One region of the Virgibacillus sp. W0430 genome, then DNA from elsewhere that is predicted to be linked to it. Evidence: a T-box and tRNA genes for the amino acid it is inferred to sense, from the RefSeq annotation. Region 1 holds a T-box; the other holds one or more tRNA genes.
The links. The T-box of region 1 lies ahead of alaS (alanine--tRNA ligase). A T-box ahead of a tRNA ligase gene usually reads a tRNA of that ligase, here a tRNA-Ala.
Positions count from the first base shown of each region.

Region 1 (6,934 bases):
ATTTGAACAAGTTGTCATTTATTTAACAAAATATGGGGTCGGTTTAAAGCTAGCTCAAAATATATATGAAACATATAAAGAAATGGCTTTGGAGCAAATAAAAAATGATCCATTTCTGCTAGTACTTGATATTGAAGGGTTTGGCTTTCATACGGCTGATAAGCTCGCAATCGCTAATGGACTCCCAATGACTCACCCAAACAGAATAAGTGCTGGTTTTATATACGTATTACAAAATAGTGTACAGGAAGGTCATGTATATTTGCCGATCGATATCTGTGTAGAACAAGTATTTAACCTACTTTCTACACCTGGTCTTAACGAGCAAATGGTAATCGATTGCTTAGAGGAATTAAATAAAGAAAAAAAAGTAATTCTATTAAATGGCAATGCATATTTACCATCGCTATACTATGCAGAGGATGGATTCGTGGCTAGCCTTGAACGATTGATTCAACATCCTGTTGAGGAAACGACGAACTTGGCTGAATTAATGAAAATTATTGGTGGAATTGAAGAATCAGAGGTAATTAGTTATGGAGAGGAACAGTTTAAAGCGATTCATGAAGCAATTCATTCTAAAATAATGATTTTAACTGGTGGACCTGGAACAGGGAAAACAACAGTAGTGAAGGGAATAATTAATGCTTATGCTTCGATTCATTCATTATCCATTCAACGTGATGATTACGATAAAAAAGAAGATTATCCGTTTATATTGGCTGCACCGACAGGAAGGGCTGCAAAACGACTGCAGCAATCTACTGGAATAACTGCTACAACTATTCATCGTCTGCTTGGTTGGGACGGGAAAGATTACTTTGATAAAAATGAGAATGAACCGCTTTCTGGCCAGTTATTAATCGTAGACGAATTTTCTATGGTCGATATTTGGTTAGCCCATGCCTTATTTAAGGCCGTTCCCAATCATATGCAAATACTACTCGTAGGCGATGAGGATCAATTGCCTTCTGTAGGACCTGGTCAAGTGTTAGCTGATTTAATAGGAACAAATGTATTGCCCTCCATTACGCTCGAAGAAGTGTATCGACAACAAGAAGGCTCTAAAATAATTGAGCTTGCGCATCATATTCGCAATGATACTTGTACGATTGATGTGTTACAAAATAAGCAGGATTTCAGCTTTATTACGTGCAAGGAATTTCAAATTGTAGATGTAATCGTCAATATTTTTAAAAAAGCGCTCGATAAAGGGATTAATACGAGGGATATACAAGTGTTAGTGCCGATGTATCGAACGGAAGCGGGTATACTTGCGATAAACAAGCAGCTTCAACAATTAATAAACCCAAAAACTCGACAAAGACGAGAAAAGAAATTTAAAGATGTTATTTTTAGAGTAGGGGATAAAGTAATTCAGCTTGTAAATCGACCTGAAGATGGAGTGTCTAATGGTGATATTGGCACTATTGTTGCTATATTTGAAGAGGATGAGAATGAAGAAAATGTAGAGCAAGTAGTTGTATCTTTTGATGGAAAAGAAGTAGTCTATGAAAAAAAAGATTACAATGAAATAATGCATGCGTACTGTATTTCAATTCATAAGGCGCAAGGGAGTGAATTTCCTATTGTAATTTTACCAGTGACGCCAGCTTATAATCGAATGCTTCGTAAAAACTTATTATACACTGCAGTTACGAGAAGCCAACAATCGTTAATTATTTGCGGTATGAAGGACGCTTTTTTAAGAGGAGTTCGTACGAAGGACACGAACAAAAGGTATACATCGTTAAAAGAACGAATAATGGAACGTATAAAAGATATGAAGGAAGCAACAACTGGACAAACAGATCCGGAAGATGAGATTAGTCCTTATGATTTTATGTAGTAGTTGAGAATAGCGAACGCCAAGCTGGTTAAACTAAGTTCATCATGAACATTACTTGCAGAGGAAGCTTGCTATGCCTTCACAATGTGCTATTGAGGTTACACAGACGGAATTTCAAAAGAAAAAAAGAAATTTCATTCCACCTTGTTAAATAACATCGAACGGTTTTTAATAAAGGAGAGTGAATATGTTTCATAAGAAGGAAGTCCGTCTGTTCTATATTTTAGCTTTAGTTGCTTTTATTTGCTTGCTTATATTTCTGTTTAGTAAGACTTTTCCATTTCTAAAACATTTGATTTTATTTTTTTGGCAATTGTCGGCTCCTTTTATTATCGCTATTTTTATTGCGTACTTGCTCTATCCACTCGTAGTAAAGTTACATAACTGGAATATTCAAAAACCGTTAGCAATTTTATTCATTTATTTTATCTTTTTTGGTGGGATAGCATATTCAATATATCTTGGGTATCCTGCAATCGTACATCAAGTAAGAGACCTTAATGAACAACTCCCTCACGTAATCCGAATGTATGAGGCATTGATTTATCAGTTGTACGAATCGACTTCTTTTTTACCAGAAACCGTACATGAAAAAATGGATAAGTTAATTTACCGAATGGAATTGGCACTGGAAAATATTTTGGAAAAGCTAGTAGGTGGCGTGACAAAGCTTTTTGATTTTATTATTGTTCTGACAGTTATTCCTGTCCTCGTATTTTATTTTCTAAAGGATTATTTGAAAATAAAAGATACTATAAAAAGGTTCCTCCCAGCAAAGCACCGTGCAGCGATTGAGCAAATGATCCATGCAATTGATAAAAGCTTAGGTAATTATATTAGAGGTCAAATGATTGTAGCAGTTTTCGTTATGGTAACGACATGGGTCGTTTTTTATTTTATGAATATAAAATATGCGTTACTTCTTGCTGTAATTATAGGACTAACAAATATTATTCCGTACTTCGGCCCTATAATCGGAACAGTCCCAGCGGTACTTATTACTCTGTCGGTGTCGGGGAAATTAGCAATCATTGTTATTGTAGTCAGTTTTGTCATTCAACTTGTGGAAAGTAACTTTTTATCGCCTTACATTGTTGGAAGAACTACAAAAATACATCCAGTGACAATTATTTTTGTCTTGCTTTTAGGTGCAAAGTTAAGTGGAATTATTGGTATGATTGTAGCCGTACCAATTTATATGATTTGTAAAGAAGTATTCCGACATACGATCGGTTTACGACTCTTGAATTGACATTTTCCTAATAGTTTTCTATACTAACTTTAAAATTATATAGTTTTAAAACGAAGATAGTTCCAAGTACATGATGTTGATTTTAAAGAGAAGGATTTTCAATGGCTGAGAAAAATCCTAAAATCTGATTCATGGAAAGCTAAACTGGAGTATGGTTAATACCCATCGGTTTCAAACCGTTATTATGATCAAGTGATGGACAGTTGTTGTTTGTTCATAATGAGGGTGGTACCACGGTAATCTCGTCCCTGCAGAACGCAGTGAGGGGATTTTTTTATTTTTAAAATAATGCAGCAGTTAAAATAATGGAGGAGATGGAAATGAAACAGTTGACGTCAGCTGAAATCAGACAAATGTTTATCGACTTTTTTAAAGAAAAGGGTCATCATGTGGAACCGAGCGCATCGTTAGTTCCAAAAGATGATCCGAGCTTACTATGGATTAATAGTGGCGTCGCGACCTTGAAAAAATACTTTGATGGAACCATCATCCCAGAAAACCCGCGTATTGTTAATGCCCAGAAGTCAATTCGCACAAATGATATTGAAAATGTAGGCTATACAGCTCGACACCATACTTTTTTTGAAATGCTAGGAAACTTTTCGATCGGGGACTACTTTAAAAGAGAAGCGATCGAATGGGCTTGGGAGTTTTTAACAAGTGAGAAATGGATCGGTTTTGATGCAGACCGCTTATCAGTGACTGTTCATCCGGAAGATGATGAGGCTTATAACATATGGCTGAATGAAATAAACATACCGGCACACAGAATCATCCGATTAGAAGAAAATTTTTGGGATATAGGAGAAGGGCCAAGTGGTCCAAATACAGAAATTTTTTATGACCGTGGAGAAGCGTTTGGAAGTGACCCATCTGATGCGGAACTATATCCTGGTGGAGAAAATGAACGATATCTTGAAATATGGAACTTAGTTTTTTCTCAATTTAACCATAACCCAGATGATACGTATACGCCATTACCGAAGAAAAACATTGATACTGGAATGGGCTTGGAACGGATGGCATCAATAATCCAAAATACAAATACAAATTTTGAAACCGATTTGTTTATGCCTATTATAAAAAAGGTTGAGCAATTTGCGAATATGGAATATGGAAGCGATTCGCAAACAGATACAGCCTATAAAGTAATTGCAGATCACATTCGTACGGTTGCTTTTGCAATTGGCGATCATGCACTCCCATCAAATGAAGGGCGGGGGTATGTATTACGAAGACTTATCCGACGAGCTGCTCGTTTTGCAAAGCAAATAGGTATTGAGAAACCGTTTATGTATAAGTTAGTATCAACAGTAGGAACGATTATGAAGGACTATTATCCTGAGGTTATAAATCAGTGCGCTCATATTGAAATAATTATTAAAGTAGAAGAAGAACGATTTCTTGCAACATTAAATGAAGGATTAACCATTTTGACAACGATTATGGAAAAAGCGAGTAAAGCACAAAATACGGTTATTTCAGGAGTAGATGTATTTCGTCTATATGACACATATGGATTTCCGAAGGAGTTAACGGAAGAATATGTGAAAGATCAAGGTTTTACGATCGATGTAGCAGGATTTGAGCTTGAAATGAAAAAACAACAAGAAAGAGCTAGAGATGCTCGAAAATCTATAGACTCTATGCAAGTTCAGGATGACTTATTAAGCAGTGTAAACGTTGAAAGTAAATTTGTAGGCTACGACAAAACCGAAGTTAAAACAGTGATCGAGGCAATGATTAATCATGATGCACCTGTAAGTACAGTTTCAACAGACGAAGAAGCATATTTATATTTACGTGAAACGCCTTTCTATGCAGAGAGTGGGGGACAAATCGCCGATAACGGTTGGTTATATACTGAAAACGCGATTGCTTATGTAAAAGATGTTAAGAAAGCTCCAAATGGCCAGCACGTACACCATATCGAAATAAAGCAAGGAACATTGAATGTTGGTGAGCACGTAAAAGCAGCTGTCGATTATGTTTTTCGAACAGAAATAGTGAAAAACCATACAGCGACACATTTGCTGCATCAAGCATTAAAAGATGTGCTCGGTGATCATATAGCTCAAGCTGGTTCACTCGTAACGCCAGATCGACTACGCTTTGATTTTACTCATTTTGAGAAAGTAAAAGATGAAGAGCTGTTACAAATTGAACGAATCGTAAATGAAAAGATCTGGCAACACATCCCGGTCACGATTGTGGAGGAACAATTGGAGCAAGCAAAAAGTATGGGAGCAACTGCATTATTTGGTGAAAAATATGGTGATATTGTGCGCGTAGTTCAGATTGGTGAATACAGCATAGAGCTTTGTGGCGGTTGTCATGTTCACAATACATCGGAAATAGGTCTGTTTAAAATTACAATGGAGAGTGGTATTGGAGCAGGTACTAGAAGAATTGAAGCGAGCACTAGTAAGCAAGCCTACGAATTAACATTGAAAAAAGAAGATATACTTCATACTTCTGCGCGCTTATTAAAAACAAAACCAGAAAATGTGCCAGCTCAGATTGAACAAATGTATGAAGATATTAAAGGACTACAAAGGGAAAATGAATCCTACAGTACAAAGTTATCTAAATTAGAGGCTTTAACGCTTGTAGAAAAAACGGATATAGTGAATGAAATCCCGTTTTTAGCACAACATGTACAAGTAAAGGACATGAATCAGCTCAGAAATATGGTGGATGAATTAAAACAAAAGCTAGGTTCAGCAGTTATATTGCTTGCTGCAGACAACAATAAAAAAGTTCAATTAGCTGCAGGGGTTACGAAGGATTTAATGGGTAAAGGACTGCATGCTGGTAATTTAATCAAGCAAGCAGCACAAATTTGCGGCGGTGGCGGCGGTGGTCGTCCAGATATGGCACAAGCTGGCGGGAAAAAGGTTGAAAACATTCAAGATGCCTTAAGTTATGTAGAAACGTACATTTCACAAACAACAGAAAGATAAGCGAAAAAGATATTATAATCTTTTCAAACATGGTAGAATAACGAAAGAAGGTAAAACATGGAATGAGGTGTCACTATGAGTTCGATTGACAAAACGATGAAGTTTAATTTTTCGGATGAACCTTTTGATCAAGATATTAAACAAATCCTCTCCACGATTCATGAAGCTTTGAAAGAAAAGGGCTATAATCCAATTAATCAGATTGTAGGTTATTTATTATCGGGAGACCCAGCGTATATACCACGCTATAAAGACGCTCGTAATTTAATACGTAAAGTCGAACGAGATGAAGTGATTGAAGAACTCGTAAAGTTCTATCTAAATGAACAGCATAAGGATCGATAAAATGAAAATTCTCGGATTGGATGTTGGATCAAAAACAATCGGTGTAGCTGTTAGTGACGCACTTGGTATAACTGCACAAGGAATAACGACAATAAAATGGGATGAAAACAATCGGTGCTCTGCAGATGCAGAAATGAAGAAAATTATTGCAGAGCACGAAGTACAGCAAGTTGTAATAGGTCTTCCCAAACATATGAATGGTTCTGTTGGTGAACGAGGGAAAGCTTCCGAATTATACGCAAAACATATAGAACAAACGTATAAGCTACCTGTTCATTTATGGGATGAACGTTTGTCAACAGCAGCTGCTGAGCGTGTTTTGCTAGAGGCTGACATGAGCCGAATGAAAAGGAAAAAAGTAATTGATAAAATGGCAGCCGTAATGATTTTACAAGGCTTTCTTGACCAACAACGATAAAAGGAGTGGGGAAATGGCTTTAGAAGAAAAAGAGCGAATCATTATACCAGATGAAAACGGGGAAGAGCATTTGTTTGAAGTATTGTTTAGTTTTGAATTGGATGAAA
Region 1 covers NZ_JBPYCS010000015.1:1,296-8,229, reverse strand. Annotated here, with positions in the region: gene recD2 (SF1B family DNA helicase RecD2) at 1-1,849, shown strand, start outside; gene ACLIBH_RS09190 (AI-2E family transporter) at 2,037-3,101, shown strand; T-box leader at 3,146-3,354, shown strand; gene alaS (alanine--tRNA ligase) at 3,422-6,064, shown strand; gene ACLIBH_RS09180 (IreB family regulatory phosphoprotein) at 6,140-6,409, shown strand; gene ruvX (Holliday junction resolvase RuvX) at 6,411-6,827, shown strand; gene ACLIBH_RS09170 (DUF1292 domain-containing protein) at 6,841-6,934, shown strand, end outside.

Region 2 (5,925 bases), on a different contig from region 1:
GATGAGCCAACTGTAGGAATTGACCCTCAATCGAGATTATACATTTTTGATATGATTGCCCGCCTTAAACAGACAGGCGTTACCATTATATATGCCACTCACTATATGGAAGAAATTGAAAGAGTGTGCGATGAGGTTGCTTTTATCGATCAGGGTGAAGTCGTAGAAAATGGAAGCGTCAATGAATTGATACAAAAATACGCGACTCCATCTGTATTCGTCCAAGGGCCAGAAATTAACGAAATGACATTTGAATATTTGGGCGATTTCCAAAGGAAACAAAATGGTTATCTCATAATGACGCGAAATCCAATGCAAACGATGGAAAAACTACTCGGTGAGTGCCGAAAAAAAGCATTGCCATTAGATAGAATTGAACTTGTCCAACCTCGAATAGAAGATGTGTTTTTCAAGCTAACTGGAAACTCACTTCGCACATAGCAAGTTCGTACTATGAATAGTTCGTTAAACACTATTTAATTTAAAGGAGTGCATACAAATGGTTGCCATTTTTAAAATAGAGATGTTAAAAATAACGCAGGATCGTGGCATTTATTTTTGGACGTTTCTTTTACCAATTATTTTTACCGTATTATTTATTTCAATCCTTACATCGGGAGCCGACGAAACAATTCAGGAACAAATGATCCTATCCATTATACCCGGTTATACGGTAATGTTTGTATTTTTTATAATGATTACAATGGTTTCCACATTTATAAAAGATCGCGATCACGGATTCACTGCGAGGCTCGCTAGCACCCCCCTTTCACCGATGCATTACTTATTTGGTAAGTGGATTCCATATATGTGTATCGTTCTAATTCAAATTGCCGTACTATTACTGTTCGGGAAGCTTGTTTATGACATTCCGCTTCATGAGCCACTCTTATTACTGTTGCTCGCTATTTTATTAACGTTTACAGTAACAGGATTCGGATTAGCGCTTGCACTTATTGTGAAAACCGATAATATGGGAATTGCTATTACACAAATAGTTGCACTTGGCGGTGCCATTATCGGCGGGCTATGGATGCCCATTGACATGATGCCAGAAATCATACAAACAATTAGTAAATTCCTGCCCCAATATTGGGCGCATCAAGCATTTTCTACTGCAATGACCGGTTCAATTGAGATAAATGATTTCATGACAGCTGCTTTCATTCTATTTGGCTTTGGTATGGTAGGATTTATTATCGCCATTATTTGTTATCCACAATTTTTGAGACGTGCAAAAAACTAGCGTTAGCTCCGTGGGGGGGATTTGTTTGAAAATTAACATTGATATTGACGACAAGCACGCAGAGACAACGATTACGATTCAGGCAAATGAATGGAGTCAAGAATTGGACGATATTGTTTCTCTTATTAAAAAAAGAAAACCACAACGTCTCTTTGGTATGCTTGAAGACCAAACGGTATTGCTTAACCCTGAGGAAATCGATTTTATCTACGCCGAAAACAGGAAGGTCTTTGCTGTTGTCAATGAAAAACGATTGGAAATTAAAATGAAGCTATATGAAGCAGAAGAAGCACTCATTATTCACGACTTTATGCGTTTTTCAAAATCAGTTATCGGAAATATAAATCAAATTCAACGATTTGAGTTAGCCTTTAATGGGAACCTATGCGTTTTTTTTCACAGTGGCAACAAAGAATACATTACAAGAAAATATGTTGCCGATATTAAAGAAAAACTTGAAATGGGAGGTAGAGGCTAATGTTTACAGCCGTTGAAGTTTTAAAAAGAAGCATGCTCGGTATTGCGTATGGAGCAATATTTACTTTTATCTTTTTAACAGTAGCAATGCTCAATAACTTACAGACGTCTGTTCGTGTTGTTTGGGAATCCATGCTTGCTAGCTTTATACTAGGTATCTTCTTTGGCCTCGCTTCATTTATTTTTGAGCACGAGGATTGGAGTCCGTTAAAGAAAACAGTTATCCATTTCAGCTTGTCCATCACCTGTTATTTTACTATAGCCCTTTTCATCGGGTGGATTCCGTTACATGTTTTAGCTATTGTTAGCACGATTTTTATTTTCATCGTAATTTATACAATCTTTTGGCTCGGTTACACAGTCTACTTCAAAAAGTTAGAAGCACGGTTAAATGATGAACTAAAGAAAGGAAAATAACTTTAGATCTACTTAATATATATGAATAAAAACGTCCTTCAAAGCTTTAACAGATAATGAAGGATGTTTTTATTTAACGGATGATAAATCGCTATCTTTTTTGTTCAAGTACATTAAAAAAGTAAAAACATAAGAAAAACCACGCTATCGAAATAATAATTGCACCGATCACATCTGTAGCAAAATGAGCATCTAGATACACCCTGCTTACAGCAACAACGAGCAACAATGTAATTAGTAAAACACACGCTCCTATTTTAAATGTGCTATTTTTAATAGATACAATCGATAGGTATATTAAAAATAAAAATAGTATTGAAGCTCGCATCGTGTGTCCACTTGGAAAGCTATACGATTGAATTTCGAATGGCATATTAAACACTTCTATGTAACGAGCAGCTTCCCCTGGGCGTTCCCGGCTAATAACCATTTTTAATAAAAAGTTTAAAACAACCCCACCTACCGACAACGTCAAGAAGAAACTAAAATGACGCCAGTTTCGTCTCCATAAAAAAATCATTCCTACGACTATGGTAAAAACTAAGATCACCTCACTTGAGCCGATCAACGAAATGTAATGCATCATCTTCGTAACAAAAGGCGTCGATTTGTAAGTCATCCAGTAAGAAATAGTTTCATCAATTAAAAATCCATTCATGCCAGATGTTAATAATACAACGATAAAAAACAAAAACATAAAGACACTCGATATAAGTAAAAAACGCTTATTTCCCTTCTGCAACCCCAATCTTATCACCTATACTTTCTTGTTGAATAAAACTCACTTTTCAATTCAACACCATTGCTTGATCCTATCCTACTTCTATATAATTTTTCCAAATTATTGCTACATACATTGCAGGAAGCAAGTATAGCAGTAGACTCTATACTAAAAACGAGTCGAATTTATAGAATCTATCCAGACAAACTCTCTCTGTTATAGTTGATAAAATATTAATTTCGACTATAATAATAAGTGTCTTTATTTTTATGGGGCATTAGCTCAGTTGGGAGAGTGCTTGCGTGGCACGCAAGAGGTCACCGGTTCAAGCCCGGTATGCTCCATTATTTAAATATCGGTTCGTATAACTACGGGCGAAATAACCTAAAAGGCTCCGGTCATCATGAAGTGATGACCGGAGCCTTTTTACTAATACTTTCCTATGCATTTACATTAGTGGTTTTACTTTGTTGCATAAAGCGAAAGCAAACTTCATTAAAAAGATAAAACCACATACCGTATAGAATCTATTAATGTCCGAGCGATATTTAATAAAACTTACTGATTCTCATTATTTTTCCATTTGTATGAATATTAATTGCCAATATGATAGAATCATCATTAATATGAACATTTCCACTACAAATAATTTTTCGTCTCAAATCATAAACGATCGACTTATTACATAGTATTGAGTTGCATCGCATTTTACATACATTTTCCTCTTAATTCAAAGAAAGCGGTATCAAAAAGCCCCATCTATTTATATACCGACAATTTCTAAAAAATTCATAGCAATGTCTTTTTAAAAAGGAGGCGTTTTAAATCACGCATATAACACTTCATTACGAGCATGCAATCGATTTTTTAGACAAAAATACACTTACACAATTACATACACCTATTCAGTTAGTACATGAGCAAATACATAACAAAACAGGACGTGGCAGCTCGTTGCTAGGTTGGGTTGATTTACCTGCGACATATAATCGAAATGAATTTGCACAAATCAGGAAGTGCGCTGCAAAAATCCAAGCAAACTCAGACATTTTATTAGTAATTGGTGTAGGCGGTTCTTACTTAGGCGCACGTGCAGCTATCGATATGCTCTCACATACTTTCACACATCTTCTGCCTAAAGAAGAACGACAGGGACCCGAGATTATCTTTGTCGGGCATCATTTAAGCTCTACCTACATGAGTCATTTAATCGACGTTTTAAAAGACAAAGACTTTTCTATTAATGTCATCTCTAAAAGCGGTACGACAATAGAGCCAGCAATTGCTTTTCGTATTTTCAAAGAGCTTATTGAAAAGAAATATGGAAAGGAAGAAGCCGCTAAGCGAATCTATGTTACAACAGACAGGGAAAAAGGCGCATTAAAATCAATCGCCAATCAAGAAGGCTATAAAACTTTTATTATTCCAAATGATATTGGTGGTCGTTACTCCGTCTTAAGTGCTGTCGGATGCTTACCTATCGCAGTATCTGGCATTTGTATTGATACGATAATGCGCGGTGCAGAGCGTGCTATGGTGGAATTGGCAGAGCCGACGTTAGAAAACAATCCAGCATATCAATATGCAGCAATTCGTAATCTATTGTATGAGCATGGAAAGCATATTGAGATTTTGGTCAATTATGAGCCACAAATGCACTTTTTTGGGGAATGGTGGAAGCAGCTGTTCGGGGAAAGTGAAGGGAAAGATGGAAAAGGGATTTTCCCTGCTTCTGTAACTAATACAACCGATCTTCACTCGTTAGGGCAATATATCCAAGATGGACAGCGTAATTTATTTCAAACCATTCTTTCTGTGCTAAAACCTAATAGAGAGATTACTATACAACACTCAAGTACGAATGTAGATGGTTTAAATTACGTATCTGGAAAAACAATTCACGAAGTTAATCAAACAGCGCTTGAAGGGACATTGTTAGCACATAAGAAAGGTAACGTGCCAAACATAGTCATTGAGTTGCCACAATTAGATGCCTATACTTTTGGCTATCTCGTATTCTTTTTCAAAAAGGCATGTGCAATTAGCGGATACCTACTTGGTGTAAATCCTTTTGATCAACCAGGTGTTGAATCGTATAAAGAAAACATGCTCGCCTTATTAGGAAAGCCGGAATTCAAAGAAAAAAGAGCACAATTAGAGAAAAGCTAAATACGTACAGCCAATTATTAATAAATAAGCACACAATTTGCATTGCCCCACTTAACAATCCTACGACCTGTTGGACGTGGGGTTTTTTAGCATTCAAACATATAGTTAGTTGAAAATACAAACGATTCAATTCTTTCTAATTAATTGAAAGATTTGGAAATAAGTGATATTATTTTCTATAAGAAACACTTTAAAATAGACCCTGTCAAGCTTCGTTTCCCTATGAAGGAAACACGTATGAAAAACGCTCCATTACTAATAAAAATCGTTTTTCTTATCCTTTGCTTATGGACAAATAAAGGGGAATTAAAGAGGAGGATTTAAATGAAGGCGGAAACAACCTTTGTACCTGGCCTAGAAGGAGTGATTGCCTCAGAGACAGCGATATCACTACTCGATACCGAGCTTGAAAAAATTGTTATAAAAGGACATGACTTAATTGAGTTATCTAAGAATAACGATTATCTAGACATCGTCCACCTTTTATTTGAAGGCTCTATACCAACAGAAAAGGAAAAAAAGCAGCTGGAAGAACGACTAAAGAAAAGTTACGATGTCCCAGCAACCATAAACGACATTTTACAAATGCTTCCGAAAAAAACCCACCCTATGGATGGTCAGCGAACGAGTATTTCTGCATTAGCGGGATTTGATGACCATATTGACGATCGCTCCCAAAAAGCAAACAACGACCGAGCATACGACGTTTTAGCAAAAATCCCCAACATCACCGTAAACAGCTACCGTATTCTTAATAAAAAGAAACCGATACAACCGCGTCACGACCTTTCATACAGCGCTAACTTCTTATATATGATTACCGAAAAGATCCCGACTGAACAAGAAATCCATATTTTTGACCGTTCCCTTTTACTATATAGCGAGCACGAAATGC
Region 2 covers NZ_JBPYCS010000001.1:171,191-177,115, reverse strand. Annotated here, with positions in the region: gene ACLIBH_RS00855 (ABC transporter ATP-binding protein) at 1-441, shown strand, start outside; gene ACLIBH_RS00850 (ABC transporter permease) at 500-1,246, shown strand; gene ACLIBH_RS00845 (LytTR family DNA-binding domain-containing protein) at 1,272-1,724, shown strand; gene ACLIBH_RS00840 (DUF3021 domain-containing protein) at 1,724-2,140, shown strand; gene ACLIBH_RS00835 (phosphatase PAP2 family protein) at 2,232-2,888, opposite strand; tRNA gene ACLIBH_RS00830 (tRNA-Ala) at 3,133-3,205, shown strand; gene ACLIBH_RS00825 (glucose-6-phosphate isomerase) at 3,687-5,030, shown strand; gene mmgD (citrate synthase) at 5,355-5,925, shown strand, end outside.
Region 2: it encodes a tRNA-Ala, which carries the amino acid that the T-box ahead of alaS (alanine--tRNA ligase) is inferred to sense. The anticodon was not compared.